Regions from separate parts of the Lacrimispora brassicae genome, predicted to be linked through region 1. Evidence: riboswitches for the same ligand, from Rfam matches in the RefSeq annotation. Region 1 holds a riboswitch; the other holds the start of a gene.
The links. Region 1 has a riboswitch for FMN ahead of ribD (bifunctional diaminohydroxyphosphoribosylaminopyrimidine deaminase/5-amino-6-(5-phosphoribosylamino)uracil reductase RibD). Riboswitches for the same ligand answer to the same signal wherever they lie in the genome.
Positions count from the first base shown of each region.

Region 2: it holds a riboswitch for FMN, as region 1 does, so the genes downstream of both, ACYVD3_RS07115 (ECF transporter S component) here and ribD (bifunctional diaminohydroxyphosphoribosylaminopyrimidine deaminase/5-amino-6-(5-phosphoribosylamino)uracil reductase RibD) in region 1, are expected to answer to the same signal.

Region 1 covers NZ_BRYH01000064.1:60,508-68,018, reverse strand. The annotation lists gene ACYVD3_RS27400 (methyltransferase) at 1-549, shown strand, start outside; gene ACYVD3_RS27395 (MarR family winged helix-turn-helix transcriptional regulator) at 551-1,003, shown strand; gene ACYVD3_RS27390 (ABC transporter substrate-binding protein) at 1,018-2,130, shown strand; gene ACYVD3_RS27385 (FecCD family ABC transporter permease) at 2,133-3,155, shown strand; gene ACYVD3_RS27380 (ABC transporter ATP-binding protein) at 3,155-3,931, shown strand; FMN riboswitch at 4,006-4,120, shown strand; gene ribD (bifunctional diaminohydroxyphosphoribosylaminopyrimidine deaminase/5-amino-6-(5-phosphoribosylamino)uracil reductase RibD) at 4,280-5,386, shown strand; gene ribE (riboflavin synthase) at 5,367-6,014, shown strand; gene ACYVD3_RS27365 (bifunctional 3,4-dihydroxy-2-butanone-4-phosphate synthase/GTP cyclohydrolase II) at 6,025-7,224, shown strand; gene ribH (6,7-dimethyl-8-ribityllumazine synthase) at 7,245-7,511, shown strand, end outside.
Region 2 covers NZ_BRYH01000009.1:285,086-292,596, forward strand. The annotation lists gene ACYVD3_RS07090 (hypothetical protein) at 1-435, shown strand, start outside; gene ACYVD3_RS07095 (permease) at 432-965, shown strand; gene ACYVD3_RS07100 (M56 family metallopeptidase) at 983-1,216, shown strand; gene ACYVD3_RS07105 (transposase) at 1,387-2,160, shown strand; gene ACYVD3_RS07110 (transposase) at 2,151-2,939, shown strand; gene ACYVD3_RS07115 (ECF transporter S component) at 3,108-3,785, opposite strand; FMN riboswitch at 3,869-3,985, opposite strand; tRNA gene ACYVD3_RS07120 (tRNA-Ala) at 4,080-4,152, shown strand; gene ACYVD3_RS07125 (hypothetical protein) at 4,589-5,482, shown strand; gene ACYVD3_RS07130 (COG2958 family protein) at 6,081-7,025, shown strand; gene ACYVD3_RS07135 (helix-turn-helix domain-containing protein) at 7,223-7,511, shown strand, end outside.

The DNA.
Region 1 (7,511 bases):
AGTTTCCTGGAAGAAATGAAAGCAATTTTTACGGACGAATTATCCCGGTTAAAAATGCTTGACTTAGGCGGTGGCTCCGGCGTATTGGCCATGGAATTTTCCAGGCACTATCCCAACAGCAGGGCCTGTGTATTTGAACATCCAAGTGTGGCAAGCACTACAAACAAAATAATGGCTCAGAATAACATGGAAAACCGTGTTATGGTTTTGGCTGGTGATTTTAATACAGATGATATCGGCGGCTCATACGATTTAATTGTGGCTTCCGGGATATTGGATTTTGCAGCAGATGACTTAAACGGTTTTATGGGAAAAATTGCAGGGGCATTATCAGATCATGGATATTTTCTGCTGATTGGAGGCTATAGGGAAGGGGGAGAGTGTCCAAAAGAAAATATGCTAAGCTGGCTTTCAGGATACATGAGCGGCATAAAGCTGCCCCCAACAAAAGACCAGGTTGAAATAGCGTTGGACAAATCACGGCTGCAGGCTGTCAGGGAGATTCAATCCGGACGTTTTCAAGGCTGTTTATATAAAAAGGCGGTGTAGTATGGAACGGTTGGAAACAGAGGTTATCAATGGGTTTATTGCCCTTACAGAGAGCATTGCTAACAGCAGGACAAATGTTTTGAATTTTGGCAGTGAGGATATGACATTTTACCGGGGGGAAATCCACATTATTAAAATGATCGGTGATTATCCGGGCATATTCAGTTCCGAGATTGCCCGCCGTTTTGGCATCACCCGTGCCGTTGTCCATAAAACATTGCTCAAACTGGAAGACAGGGGCCTTGTCAGTAAGGAACCATGTGATGATGATAAAAAAAGGCACAAACTTTTTCTCACCGAAAAAGGCCGGTTGGCCTATGACTGTCATGAAGAATACCACAATCAATATGACAAGGTACTGTTTGACTATGTGGCCGGATTGCCAGACAGCCAATTAGAAGCGATTAAATGTTTTCTGGAACACGCCGGCAGCTTAATAAAAAACCATGTATAAAACGGGAGGACAAAATGAAAAAATCATTTATTTGTTTATTGTCAGGAATCGCAGTATTATGCTCTCTGACCGGTTGTGTCGGAAAGGGACAGCCAGTCAGTACATTGGAAACAACCGGCAGCATAAAAACCCAGTCCAGAACAATTACAGATCTGGGCGGCGCCGTGGTTGAAATCCCTCCGGTATCAGAAATCCAACATGTTGTGGTCATCACACCGCCTGTTACATCGGTTTTGCTTGAAGTAATTCCTGACAATGACAGGATCGTGGGTCTCAGCCCCAAGGCCTTTGCTTTTTCAAATGCAGATGTTATTGAAAAGCTGTTTCCCAATTACAAAGATGTTGAAACAACATTTGTAGGCGATGATTTTTCTATCAATACCGAGGCCTTATTGCAGCTTGATCCTGATTTGATTCTTTACTATGGGGAAGTCCAGAAAAAAGGACTTGAAAATATCGGGCTTCCTATGGTCAATTTCTTTTCGCCAAAGCTGACTGATCCGAAAGAAGTTACAATTGCCTGGGATAATTTACTGCGGGAAATCTTTGAGGCTGACAGGAGTGAAGGTTTGCAGGCAGAATGGGAATATTCTGACGAAAAGGTGAAAGAGATTTTAGCAAAGCAGACCGGGCAGCCCAAACGGGGGCTATGGGTATTCAGCAATATGGGGGGCAGTCTGGTGGTTGCTGGCGACAGCTCCTTTGACGCTTATGCTCAAAGCTTTTTTGATAAAGCAGGATTAATCAATGCTGCATCCGGTATACAGGGAACCGCAGAGGTTGACATGGAACAGGTTTACCAGTGGAACCCTGACATTATTTTTGTTTTCCATAATGCGCCGGCGAAAGGGATTTTGAACAACAGCATTGAGGGGCAGGATTGGTCGTTATTGGACGCCTGGAAGAATCAGGCGGTTTATGATATTCCCCAAACAGCCTATTCCTGGGGCGCGCCTTGTGCAGACTCTCCCTTAATGCCGCTGTGGCTGATCTCAAAAGCATATCCGGAACTGTTCAGCGAGGAAAACTTCCGCAGGGAATTGGCCGGATATTATGAGCGATTACATAATGTCAAACTGACCGGCGAAGATATGAACTCCATATTAAGCCTTAGGGAAATGAACTAGCCATGGAAAGAACTTCAAAAAAACAATATTCCATCGTCATTACGGTGCTCTGGGTTTTGCTTATTTTTGTAGCAGCCGGCGCTCTGATCGTCGGACGCTATGAAATGAGTTTTACTGATATCCGGAATGTATTTATAAACCGCCTAAGGGGCACCCAGGACGATACCTTAAAAATTATTGACCATGTTCTGATAAATGTCCGGCTGCCAAGAATATTGTTAGCCGGTTTGGTGGGAGCCGGATTATCCATATCAGGAGCCGCCTTACAGGGAACATTTCAAAACCCCCTTGTAAGTCCTGACCTTTTGGGCGTCTGCGCAGGGGCCGGCTTTGGTGCGGCCTTAGGAATACTGCTTTTTTCCGATCATCATATGCTTACGTCACTCATTCCCTTTGCCTTTGGAATATTCAGTATTTTTCTGGTGTTTTTCCTTGCCGGTGCAAAAGGACGTGGAGAGACCATGTCCCTGGTTCTTTCAGGCATTATAGTTTCATCCATCTTTAACGCCCTTACTTCTCTTGTAAAATATGTGGCAGACGCAGGGGACAAATTACCGGCCATAACCTTTTGGCTGATGGGCAGTTTTTCGAATACATCATACACCCATATAAAAATTGCAAGTATTCCCGCTTTATTGGGCATAATTGGCCTGCTCGCCCTGCGTTGGAAAATCAATATCCTGTCCCTTGGGGATGAAGATGCTTATACCATGGGAATTAACCCTCAGCGCACCCGCTGGCTTATTATTCTTTTCTCTACACTGGTAACGGCCGCTTGTGTCACAGTATCAGGCATTATCGGCTGGGTCGGCCTTGTTATTCCCCATATATGCAGACGGCTTGCAGGAGTTAATCATGGCAGACTGCTGCCTGCCTCCTGCTTAATGGGTGCCGTATTCATGATCCTGGCAGACAGCATTGCAAGAAACCTGACAACAGCCGAGATACCTATTGGTATTTTGACCGCCCTGATTGGAGCTCCTTTCTTTGCTGTAATCTACCGGCGGACAAAAGGAGGGGCGTAATGCTTTTGGAAGTTAATAACGGGACATTTTACTATCACAAAGAAAGACCTATACTGCAAGATGTGAATTTCACAATGAAAACCGGAGAAATTATGGCCGTCATGGGGAGAAATGGCATTGGCAAAACAACGCTTATTAAATGCATAGCAGGAATATTAAAATGGAAAAGCGGTTATTCCGTGGTTGCAGGGCAGAAGAGTGATAATAAGAAACCTGTCAGCAAAATAGGATATGTGCCCCAAGCACATAAATCCTCGTTTCCCTACACAGTCCGGGATATGGTCGTATTTGGAAAAGCAGGCCGCAATTCTTATTTTGCAGCGCCACGAAGTGAAGATTACCAAAAGGCTGATGAGGTTTTAGAACGAATCGGTATTACGGACCTGCATGACAAATGCTGCAATGAATTAAGCGGAGGACAGCTACAGCTTGTTTTTATTGCAAGGGCATTAATAAACTCTCCCCAGCTTTTAATACTGGATGAGCCGGAAGCCCATTTGGATTTTCGCAATCAAATAAGGCTGTTAAAGCTGCTGCAGAGTTTTGTTTCGGAACAAAATATATCCTGTATGATCAACACTCACTATCCCAACCACGCAATAAGGATCGCAGATAAATGCTTTTTATTGGGTGATCATGATTACAAGGCAGGAGCCATACAGGAGGTAATGACAGATCATAATATTGAAAAATATTTTTCAGTGCGCTCCCAGACACTTTACACCACATATAAGGGAAAACAAATACCAAATTTTGTATTCTTAGATGAGGTTTAAGCAGCAAATAAATTATAATTCCGCCAATGTATTGACATTCTTCTAATCAGGTAGTATTATTACACCAATTGAATAGCAATCTTCAGGGCAGGGTGAAATTCCCTACCGGTGGTAAAGCCCACGAGCCGCAAGGCATGATTCGGTGAAATTCCGAAGCCGACAGTAAAGTCTGGATAAAAGAAGATCAAGCAGTATCCATGTATTTTGATACGCCAACTGATATTTCCGCTCTGAAATGAATCCTCATTTCAGAGCGTTTTGTATTAGTAGCGGTGTAAATCCATGGATTGATGCAGAAAATGCCTTGGACCTTGTGTTCAAGGTATTTTCTTTTTAAGGTGGTGTGATATGGAAGATATCAGATATATGGGTTTGGCTCTGGAGCTTGCCAAAAAGGGGTGTGGTCTTGTAAATCCAAATCCTATGGTTGGAGCCGTGATTGTAAAGGAAGGCCGGATAATCGGTGAGGGATATCATGAACGGTATGGCGCCCCTCATGGGGAACGGAATGCCCTTGCAAGCTGCAGGGAATCACCGGAAGGCGGGACCCTGTATGTAACACTGGAACCTTGCTGCCATTATGGGAAAACACCTCCATGTACGGAAGCCATTCTGCAAAGCGGAATCTGCAGGGTGGTCATAGGCAGCCATGATCCCAACCCGCTTGTTGCGGGGAAAGGGATCGAGGTGCTTCGAGGCCAGGGCATCCAGGTGGTGGAAGGGGTTCTCAAGGCGGAGTGTGACAAGCTCAATGAGGTGTTTTTCCACTTCATTCAAACCGGAAAGCCTTATGTGGTGATGAAATACGCCATGACCATGGACGGAAAAACTGCAGCGTACACAGGTGTTTCCAAGTGGATCACCAGTGAGACCGCACGCTGCCGGGTGCATCAGGACCGCCACAGGTACAGCGCCGTGATGGTGGGGGTGGGCACTGTACTGGCAGACGATCCCCTTCTTACCTGCCGCACAGAGGGCGGCAGAAACCCGCTGCGCATCATCTGTGATACCCAATTGCGCACGCCTCTGGATTCCCAAATTGTTGTGACCGCCAAAGAGGTTCCTACGGTCATTGCCACCGCCTCCGTGGACTTGGAAGCACAACGGCCATACATCAAAGCCGGCTGCCGTATCCTGCCTGTTTCCCAAAAGGACGGCCATTTGGATCTGGCCCGGTTGATGGGAAAGCTGGGGGAAGAAAATGTCGACAGCATTTTGCTTGAGGGCGGCGGTATTCTGAACTGGTCGGCCTTGCAGGCGGGAATCGTAAACAAGGTGCAGGCATATATTGCACCTAAACTGTTGGGCGGGGCAAACGGGAAAACGCCTGTGGCAGGAATGGGCGTTCCCTGTCCGGAGGATGGGTTTTTCCTCACAAACAGCACAGTCTCCTGCCTGGGTGAGGATATTTTAATCGAAAGTGAGGTGCAGCCCCATGTTCACAGGAATTATTGAGGAAATCGGTGTACTGAAGGAAGTACGAAAAAGTGTACATTCCTCTGTGCTTACCATTCAAGGAAGGGTTATATTTGATGATCTTTGCATTGGGGACAGTGTAGCGGTAAACGGGGTATGCCTGACGGCTGCCGGCCTTTCCTCCAACACCTTTCAGGCAGATGTGATGCACGAGACACTGAACCGTTCTTCTCTTGGCAGGCTGCGCCCTGGGACTGCCGTCAATTTAGAGCGGGCAATGCCTGCAAACGGACGGTTTGGCGGACACATGGTTTCCGGACATATTGACGGCGTGGGCAGGGTGAAAGCCATACAAACAGACGACAACGCCATTTGGTACACCATTGCAGCGGACAGCAGTATTTTGCGCTACATCGTGGAAAAGGGTTCCATTGCAGTGGACGGTATCAGCCTGACGGTGGCAGCGGTTACTGCTTCGGATTTCAGCCTGTCTGCCATTCCCCATACGGTAAAATCCACCATCCTTTCTCAAAAAAAAGCTGGCGACCCTGTAAATCTGGAAAATGACCTTGTAGGGAAATACATTGAAAAGTTTATGGATTCCCCTCCGGAACAAGAACGGTCAAGGGGCATCACAAAAGAGTTTCTAACCAAATCTGGCTATTAGGAGGATAACGATGTTTCAATACAATACCATTGAAGAAGCGCTGGAAGCGCTTAAGCAAGGAAAAATCATTCTTGTCACGGATAACGAAGACCGGGAAAATGAAGGCGATTTCATCTGTGCCGCCCAGTTTGCCACAACAGAGAATATCAACTTCATGGCAACCTACGGCAAAGGATTGATCTGTATGCCAATGAACGAAGAAATTTGCAGGCGCCTGAATTTTCCGCAGATGGTTTCCGAGAATACGGACAATCACACCACCGCATTTACCGTTTCGGTGGATCATGTGGACACCACCACCGGAATATCCGCGGCAGAGCGCTCCGTCACCGCTATGAAATCCGTGGATGATACGGCAAAGCCTGAGGATTTCCGCCGCCCGGGGCATATGTTCCCCTTGCTGGCCAAGGAAAATGGGGTCTTGGAGCGTGACGGACATACGGAAGCCACCGTAGACTTGATGCGGCTGGCAGGGCTTAAAGAATGCGGTCTTTGCTGCGAGATCATGGGCGAGGACGGCACGATGATGCACACGCCCCAACTGATCCAGTTGGCTCAAAAGTGGAATCTTCCATTTATCACCATTGCCGCATTGCAGGAATACCGAAAGAAAAACGACCGGCTGGTGGAGCAGACCTCTGTCAGCCAAATGCCCACCAAATACGGTGACTTTAAGGCCTGCTGCTACGTGAACAAGTTAAACGGCGAGCACCATGTGGCACTCGTAAAAGGTGAAATCGGTGATGGGCAGAACATCCTGTGCCGTGTCCATTCCGAATGCCTGACCGGAGATGCCTTCGGTTCCATGCGCTGTGACTGTGGACAGCAGCTTGCCGCCGCTATGACACAGATTGAACAGGAAGGCAGGGGAATCCTTCTCTATATGCGCCAGGAAGGGCGGGGAATCGGCCTGGTCAACAAGCTGCGCGCTTACACTTTACAGGATGAGGGAATGGACACACTGGAAGCCAACCTTGCCCTTGGTTTTGCCGGGGATCCGCGGGAGTACTACATTGGCGCTCAAATTCTGCGGGATCTGGGAGTAAAAACCTTGCGTCTTATTACCAACAATCCGGAAAAAGTCTATGGACTGTCCGGTTTCGGTATGGAAATTATGGAAAGAGTCCCCATTCAAGTGCCGGCAAATGAGCATGACTTGTTTTACCTCATAACCAAGCAGAACAAAATGGGCCACATTTTACACTATTAAATCATGAAGGAGAATGTATTATGAAAGTATTTGAAGGAAAGCTTGTATCAAAGGAAATGAAAATCGGCATTGTTGCCGCACGTTTCAATGAGTTTATTACTGCAAAGCTCCTGGGCGGCGCCCTGGACTGCTTAAAGCGCCATGACGTCAGCGAGGAAAACATTGAGGTTGCCTGGGTGCCCGGCGCCTTTGAGATCCCTCTGATCGCCTCAAAGATGGCAGGCTGCGGCAAATATGATGCAGTGATTTGTCTTGGCGCAGTCATTCGTGGAAGCACCACTCATTAT
Region 2 (7,511 bases), on a different contig from region 1:
GTATCATTTATAAAAAACAGGCGCAAAACTTTAACTGCATTGAAAAGAGCATGGAAAATGTTTCTTTCCATGCTCCCTCAGTTTCTAGCTATACTGTTTCTTGTTGGGACTTTGCTCGCGGCTATCAAGCCTGAAACTATACAAAAAATTATAGGTGCAGAATCAGGCATATTGGGGATGCTTTTGTCAGCCGTTACTGGAGCAATAGCCCTTATTCCTGTTCTGATCGCCTTTCCCGTTGCTTCACAATTGTTGCAAAACGGTGCGGGTATAATGCAGATAGCTGTTTTTATCTGCACATTGACTACGGTTGGAATTATTACAATACCACTCGAAAGTAAATATCTCGGGAAAAAGATTGCAATACTTCGCAATCTGCTTTTTTTCGTCTTTGCATTCGCCGTAGCTTTTATTATCGGGTTGGTGATGAGATGAAGAAAATTATTAAGCAATATTGGTTTTTGCTTGTTGTTTTAACAACGAATATTCTAGCCCTGCTTTTCTATCCCGCAATAGGAATAAATTCGTTGCTTTTCACTTGCAAGAACTTTTTGAACTTTCTTTTTATGCTGACTCCAGTCTTTGTCTGTATTGGTCTTTTAGACGTGTGGGTAGAACGTGAAGGCATGATCCGCATAATGGGAGAGAAGTCAGGTATTAAAGGTATCCTTGTGGCCTTTGGATTGGGAATAGTAACTGCTGTGCCCTTGTATGCGTTACTGCCTGTCGCCGGTATGATGTTGAAGAAAGGTAGTAAGATAAGTAATGTATTGATATTTATATGTTCCTGCGCAAGCATCCGTATCCCACTCTTGCTTTTTGAAGTATCCTCGATGGGATGGCTGTTTACGCTTGTAAGGCTGGTTGCAAATATATTTGTCGTTCTGGCGATTGCTTCTATCATTGAAAAAACGCTAAATGATGAGGAGAAAAAATCCATCTACGAAAATGCCGATAAACTTTGACATATGAGACAATAAGAATGTATATTCAGCGGTGCGACTATCTGATAAAACTGTTTGCTTTCTTTATCCTTGCAATCCATTGGTTTAATCCTTGGGTAAGTTATTATTTTATGTCAAAGGATATAGAAATGTCTTGTGACGAAGCCGTTCTAAATAGTATTCTTGCCAATCCTCAACCTGCCAATCCGGATATGCTTTTTAGGTACAAGGGGAAAGGCCGACCGAAAAATCTTCCAATCGGCCTTTGTTGAAAAACTACAGCATTTCAGGATAGTTTTGTCCGTCATATACTACATCGACGATATACACGATTTGAGTTTCTTCATCTATAGTTGCTTAAAGTCCTTGTATATACCTCTTGTAGTTGTTCTCCCGGTTTTCCCGTTCAATCCGTTCAAGATCCTCATGGAGTCGGTGTTGCATGGCATCAAACTGTTCCAAGGTTTCCAGGAATTCTTCTGCACAGCTGTTGGCTGATCGTTCCAGCATCTCAGTCACCCGGTCTCTGTATAGCAGTCTTTATAAGGCATACTCCCAGGAAGGGAGAAATCCTGCAGTTGAACCCAAGCTGATGTTCAAGATTCTGGTATACGCCTACTCACAGGGGATCTATTCCAGCAGAAAAATAGAAAAAGCATGCACAAGGGATATCAACTTTCTCTGGCTTCTAGCTGGAACCAAAGCTCCAGACCATAGCACGATAGCCAGATTCCGCACCACATTCTTAAAAGAAATCTGTGAAGAACTGTTTGGACAACCGGCTCACCTTCTCTTAAAATCAGGAGAAGCCAGCGGAAAGAACCTATTCGTGGCTGGGACTAAGATTGAATCCAAAGCGAATAAGTACACCTTTGTCTGGAAAAAAGCAGTCGGAAAGCATGAGGCAAGGATGCAGGGACAGATAAAACAGCGAATACCAGAAATCAATCATGAGTATCTGGAATCCTTCTGCTTTCACAGCGAAACAGCTGCCAAAGATCTGGGAAAAATCGTGGAACAGCTGACAGAGAAGATTCAGGAACTGGGCGTTGTTCTGGTACATGGGCGTGGCCACCGCAAGAGTCAGATTCAGAAAGACAAAGAGTATTTAGAGTCCTGCCTGGAACGGCAAAACAGGTACGGTATCCACAAAAAAAAATCCATGGGCACAACAGTTATTCCAAGACAGATCCGGATGCGACTTTTATGCACATGAAAGGTGACCAAATGCGGAATGCGCAGTTGAAACCCGGATATAGCCTCCAGATTGGAGTTGACAGCGAATACATCATGGGAGTGGGGGTATTTTCCGACCGAGACGATACCAATACCCTGATTCCGTTCCTTCAGGAAACCGAATCAAACTTAAAGCACAGCTATCAAAGTATCACAGCAGATGCCGGATATGAAAATGAAGAGAATTATCTATGGCTAGAAAAAGAACAGAAGATTCCATACATCAAGCCCCAGACCTATGAGAAGTGGAAAAAACGCAGCTTCAAAAAAGAAATCGGGCACAGGGAAAACATGGCCTATATAGAAGAAGGGTATTGCTTTGTCTGCCATTATGGCAGAATTTTATGGAATGTTGGGAAGAAAAAGAAAATCAGCGCAACTGGTTATGAGTCAAAGCAGGACATTTATTGTTGTGAAGACTATAGCAGCTGCCCACATTTCGAAGGAAAATGTACCAATTCGCGAAGAGGAAAGCAGATGTATGTTTCAAAGGTACTGATAGAAAAAAGGAATGTATCACTAAAAAATATCTTAAGCAAAGAGGGGATCCGGTACCGGATGAACCGTTCGATCCAGGTAGAAGGAGCCTTTGGAGTATTAAAACAGGATTATGGATTCAGGAGATTTTTGACAAGCGGAAAAAACAATGTAAAAATCGAGTTTCTTTTACTGAGCATGGGGTCTAACATCAACAAACTGCACTCAAAAATCCAAAGGGAGAAGCTTCAGAGCCATCTGTATGAATTAAAAACAGCATAAAAAAGAGGATCATGAAACAGATCGGTTAAAGTACGCCAAAAATCCGGTCGGAGTGTCTAAAATGATGATTCAGCTGGATTTTAAGTTGAAAAAATGGGAGCGCCGCTCCTGACATGAAGTCAAAATGATTTCATGTCATTGTGCGACACTCCCTTGCTGTTTCGTTGATTATATGATTCCCTTCATAACCAGGACAGCTAAAATACAGGTTATTAAAATGACCGCTGCAGTAAGGGTGGTGCCAAGATTGAATCTCTGCTTTTGGGAAGCGTCTACAGAAGCCATTGAAGCGGGAATCATAAGATTGGATCTTCTTAAGGCGGTTACCAAAGGCTTATAGATGAGAAGGGTCAGGGCTGTATTGATTCCACCCTTTAAAAGGTTAAAGGGAACAAATGCCGGGAGAAGGAGTTTGACCACGGCTTCCCGGGGATAGCCCATGTAAATGGGAGTGATCAGGTAATTCCACAAAACCATGACAAGGGTCATGAGAAGGGTGCCTGCCACCATGCCAAAGAATGCTCCCCACAGGGAATGACGCTTCTTATAGAAATAAGCTGCCGGGCAGACAAATGCTACCGTTGAAAGGATGTTCATGATCAGTCCGATAATTCCGGTGCTGCTGATGGTAAACATCTCCACAAAGGACACGATAACAGAGATCAGTGCCGCAGACATTGGGCCGAATAGGAAGCCTCCGGTAAGGATGATAACATCCTTAGGCTCATATTCCAGGAATGGCAGTATGGGGATCAGAGGGATCCGGATCGCCACAACAGCTACAAAGGCCAGAGCGCAAAGCATGGCCATAAGGGTGAGTTTGTTTGTTTTCTTTGTCATATTCATAATTAAGTCCTCCTGAAAATAAGTAACACCTGAAAGTATGCCTTTCAGGTGTTAAAAATAGACAGGTGTATTATCACTATTTAACACATCTTCTTTCATCCAGACTATACTGTCGGTATTGGAATCAAACCAATTCTGCGCAGTTTGCGCTCGCGGACTTTACCGCCGGTCGGGAATTACACCCTGCCCTGAAGACTACTATATTCAAATGTTCTTGAATTATTATAACATTTTAAAAAATAAATGCAATATGTTGTTGCAATTTTTTTAATGCTTTGCTATAATAGCGGTCATGGGGGTATAGCTCAGCTGGGAGAGCGCTTGAATGGCATTCAAGAGGTCATGGGTTCGAATCCCACTATCTCCATTAAAATAGTAAGCCGCAGGCATGAATGCTTGCGGCTTAAATTATAACTTGTAAAGATGGGCGCTTGATAGAAATCAAGGACAAATAATGAAAGGTATATCTTCAACTACGAGGATGTCCCTTTTTATTTATGTTATAGTTTGATTTTCTCTTATTTGCTTATTATTTATGTTTATGTATGTTAATATGTTCATTCAAACAAGGCACGTTGAGACAGTTGTGTTGCTGGAGAAGAAAGCCCAGTAAATCAAAGGGTTTCGGGGATTTGAGGCGAATATGTAAGTGTGTTTTCGTGAGTGATTGGGGTGAAATATGTTTCCGGTTACCGTGGTGGGGTAAGAAAAATGAACGTTTTGGCAAAAGATATTTGATATAGGACAGTAAAAGTTAATAGATTAATGAATTAGCCATTATATTAACAGGAAGGGGGGGAATAGTGTCACAAAATCTATTTTTTCCAATATATCAACAATTGGAAAGGGAACTTGTAGAGTTGAGTTATTATATTACATTTAATCGAAGGCAGTTAAATGTATATTCTACGAAGATTGCTGATATGCTCTTAAGGACAGTATCTGAAATAGAAAATATATCTAAAGAGCTTTGCAAGAAAGAGAATATTAAATTTTACGATAATAAGAGGCATATTAGGAAAATTGTATATTTTAATGACTATTATACAAGATTAGAAGAAAAATACGGACTTAGTAATAAATTGGTGGATTTTACTCTGGATAACTGCACAACTAACATATTTGACATTAAACTATCACCATTTAAGAAAGACATTTCAATTAAAATCGGTGGTAAAGAAAGAAAATCCTGGGGCTGGTATAATGCCTATAATAAGATTAAACATGATCGCGTAAAAAATTTCAGTAAAGCAAATCTTGGTAACTTGATTTATAGTTTATCTGCTTTGTTTTTACTAAATATCTATTATATGGATAATGTTTTTATTGAAGTTGGTACATATAATCATGCAAAAATTATTGATCAGATAGAAGGGTTTTCAAAGGTCTTTAGGCTTGATTACACTTTGGATACAACTAATTCTGAGATATCAAAAAACGATTTTGAGAAATACTCATTTTTTAATCCTGTTAGTTATTTCGAGATTGGACGGCATTATGCAACCTACATTATTTATAAAGATATTTTATTTAAAACGCCATCTGATGAAGTAGCGGATAAAATGCAGCTATTAGATTCAAAGATGCTAGTATATGACAAGGATGGTCAAACATTGAAGAAAGTATATGATAATTATGATTTTGAAGATCATTATACAAAATGCAAACTTGTGGCCAAACTAAATAAGAATGATTGAACTCAGTTATGATAAAAGCTTTACTTTAGCTCTCTTTTATTGAATGATCACTACAGAAAGAATATCAAAAAGATATAATTTTCTTAAAAGACTGTGGAACAAAATCATGAAATTCTTGCGAGGCACAGAGGAAGGCATATTTTCAAATAAGAATAGTGAATAACATGCATATAGTACATGGGGGTAAATATAGCTACCCCTTCATATAGAAATGACAAGTAATATTGCTATGTTATATAAAACTTCCGTCTATGGGAACGTTGAAATCGTCTGTTTCCTCTCAAAGAAACCTTGATTTTATGCGGATTTGAGGCAGTTATTGTATAAAAATAGTTCTGTGTTGTTTGGAAATCTATAAACAGATATCAAAATCTACAGGGGGATGGGGTAACGCCAAAACGTATGATACAGGAGTTTTGCCAAAACATGTAGGGTTTCGCTAAAGTGTTTAATCACATTAGCGAAGCTGTTGTAGTCCAAAATAGATTCTGTTAAAAGATATGTAAATCTCTGATACATTCATTACTGGGAAATCTCCCAATATTTCCAAATTCATGTTACAATAAAAAATAACCGATACGAAAGGGGCACTTAAAGTATGGCATATAGCTTTTTAACTTTAGCAAAAGATGTACTGGAAAAAGAAAACATCCCATTATCTATTGAACAAATGTGGGATACCGCAAAGAATCTGGGACTTCTGGAGAAGCTATCATCTTCAGGAAAAACACCAATCCGCACCCTGTCCGCCAGAATATATGTTGATATAAAAAATAATCCAGACACTGTATTTGAACAGGTAAGCAAACGTCCGGCGAAATTCTTTTTAAAAGGAAAAACAGCAGGACTTAAAGAATATGAAGATAAACAGAAGCAGGAGAAGTTATCCCAGAAACATAAATTCGGAGAAAGAGCCTTACATATTCTGCTGTCCAGCTTCGTAAATGCTGATGAGCATTTCAAATGTTCCACAAAAACCATTTACCATGAGACATCCAAGCGTGAAAAGAGCGGCAAGAATAAATGGTTGCACCCGGATATTGTCGGCGTACATTTCCCCTTTGAATCTTATACCGAAAATACACTCAAACTATTTGATATCCTGAAAGTGAACCCATATAAGCTGTATTCTTTTGAGATGAAGATTGATATCAATCTATCCAACCTCCGGGAGTATTACTTCCAGGCCGTATCCAATTCAAGCTGGGCGCATGAAGGCTATCTCGTAGCATTACATATTGCAGACGATCCGGAACTGATAGACGAAATGCGCCGCTTGAACAACGCCTTCGGAATTGGAGTTATCCGGTTGGATGCCGAACATTTCATGCAAAGTGAGATTCTATTTTCAGCAAAAGAAAAAGAATCACTCGACTGGGATACCATTAACCGCCTGGTAGACAGTAACCCTGATTTCAAGAAATTCCTTGATAATTTAATGGAGGATATCAAAATAGGAAAAATAAAAAGCCGGTATGATGAGGTTTGCCTGGAAGAAGAGCAGATGTACCAGTATGCCCAGAAAAACGGCATATTGTCCTGACCACCAGTCTCAAAAGATCTTAATTATCAAGTAAATTATCATATCCCCACCGCTGATCATCTGTCATGCGGCTGGGGATATTTCTATCCAATCTCAAACAAAAATCCAAAAATAACATGTAAATCAGTTAGTTGACGAATAAGTGTTCTGTTTTCTGGTAATCCTCTCCATATAAAATATTTCAGAGGAGATGAACCATGAATACAGATCAGAGGCTTAGATTTGGAAATTACGTGGAAACATTGCGAAAAAGCAGAGGAAAATCCCTGCGTGAAACGGCCAAGGCCATAAAAGTATCACCACAGTATTACAGTGAAGTTGAAAAAGGAAGAAGCAGCACATTTACTGCGGAAAGGCTGAAGTTGCTGACTCGCTACCTGTTGCTAAATGAGGAGGAATCCCATACCCTTTATGATGTGGCCGCCCAGTCAAGGACATCCAATGATGTGGTAACCCCACAGGATTGTGCAGATTATATGCTCAGCA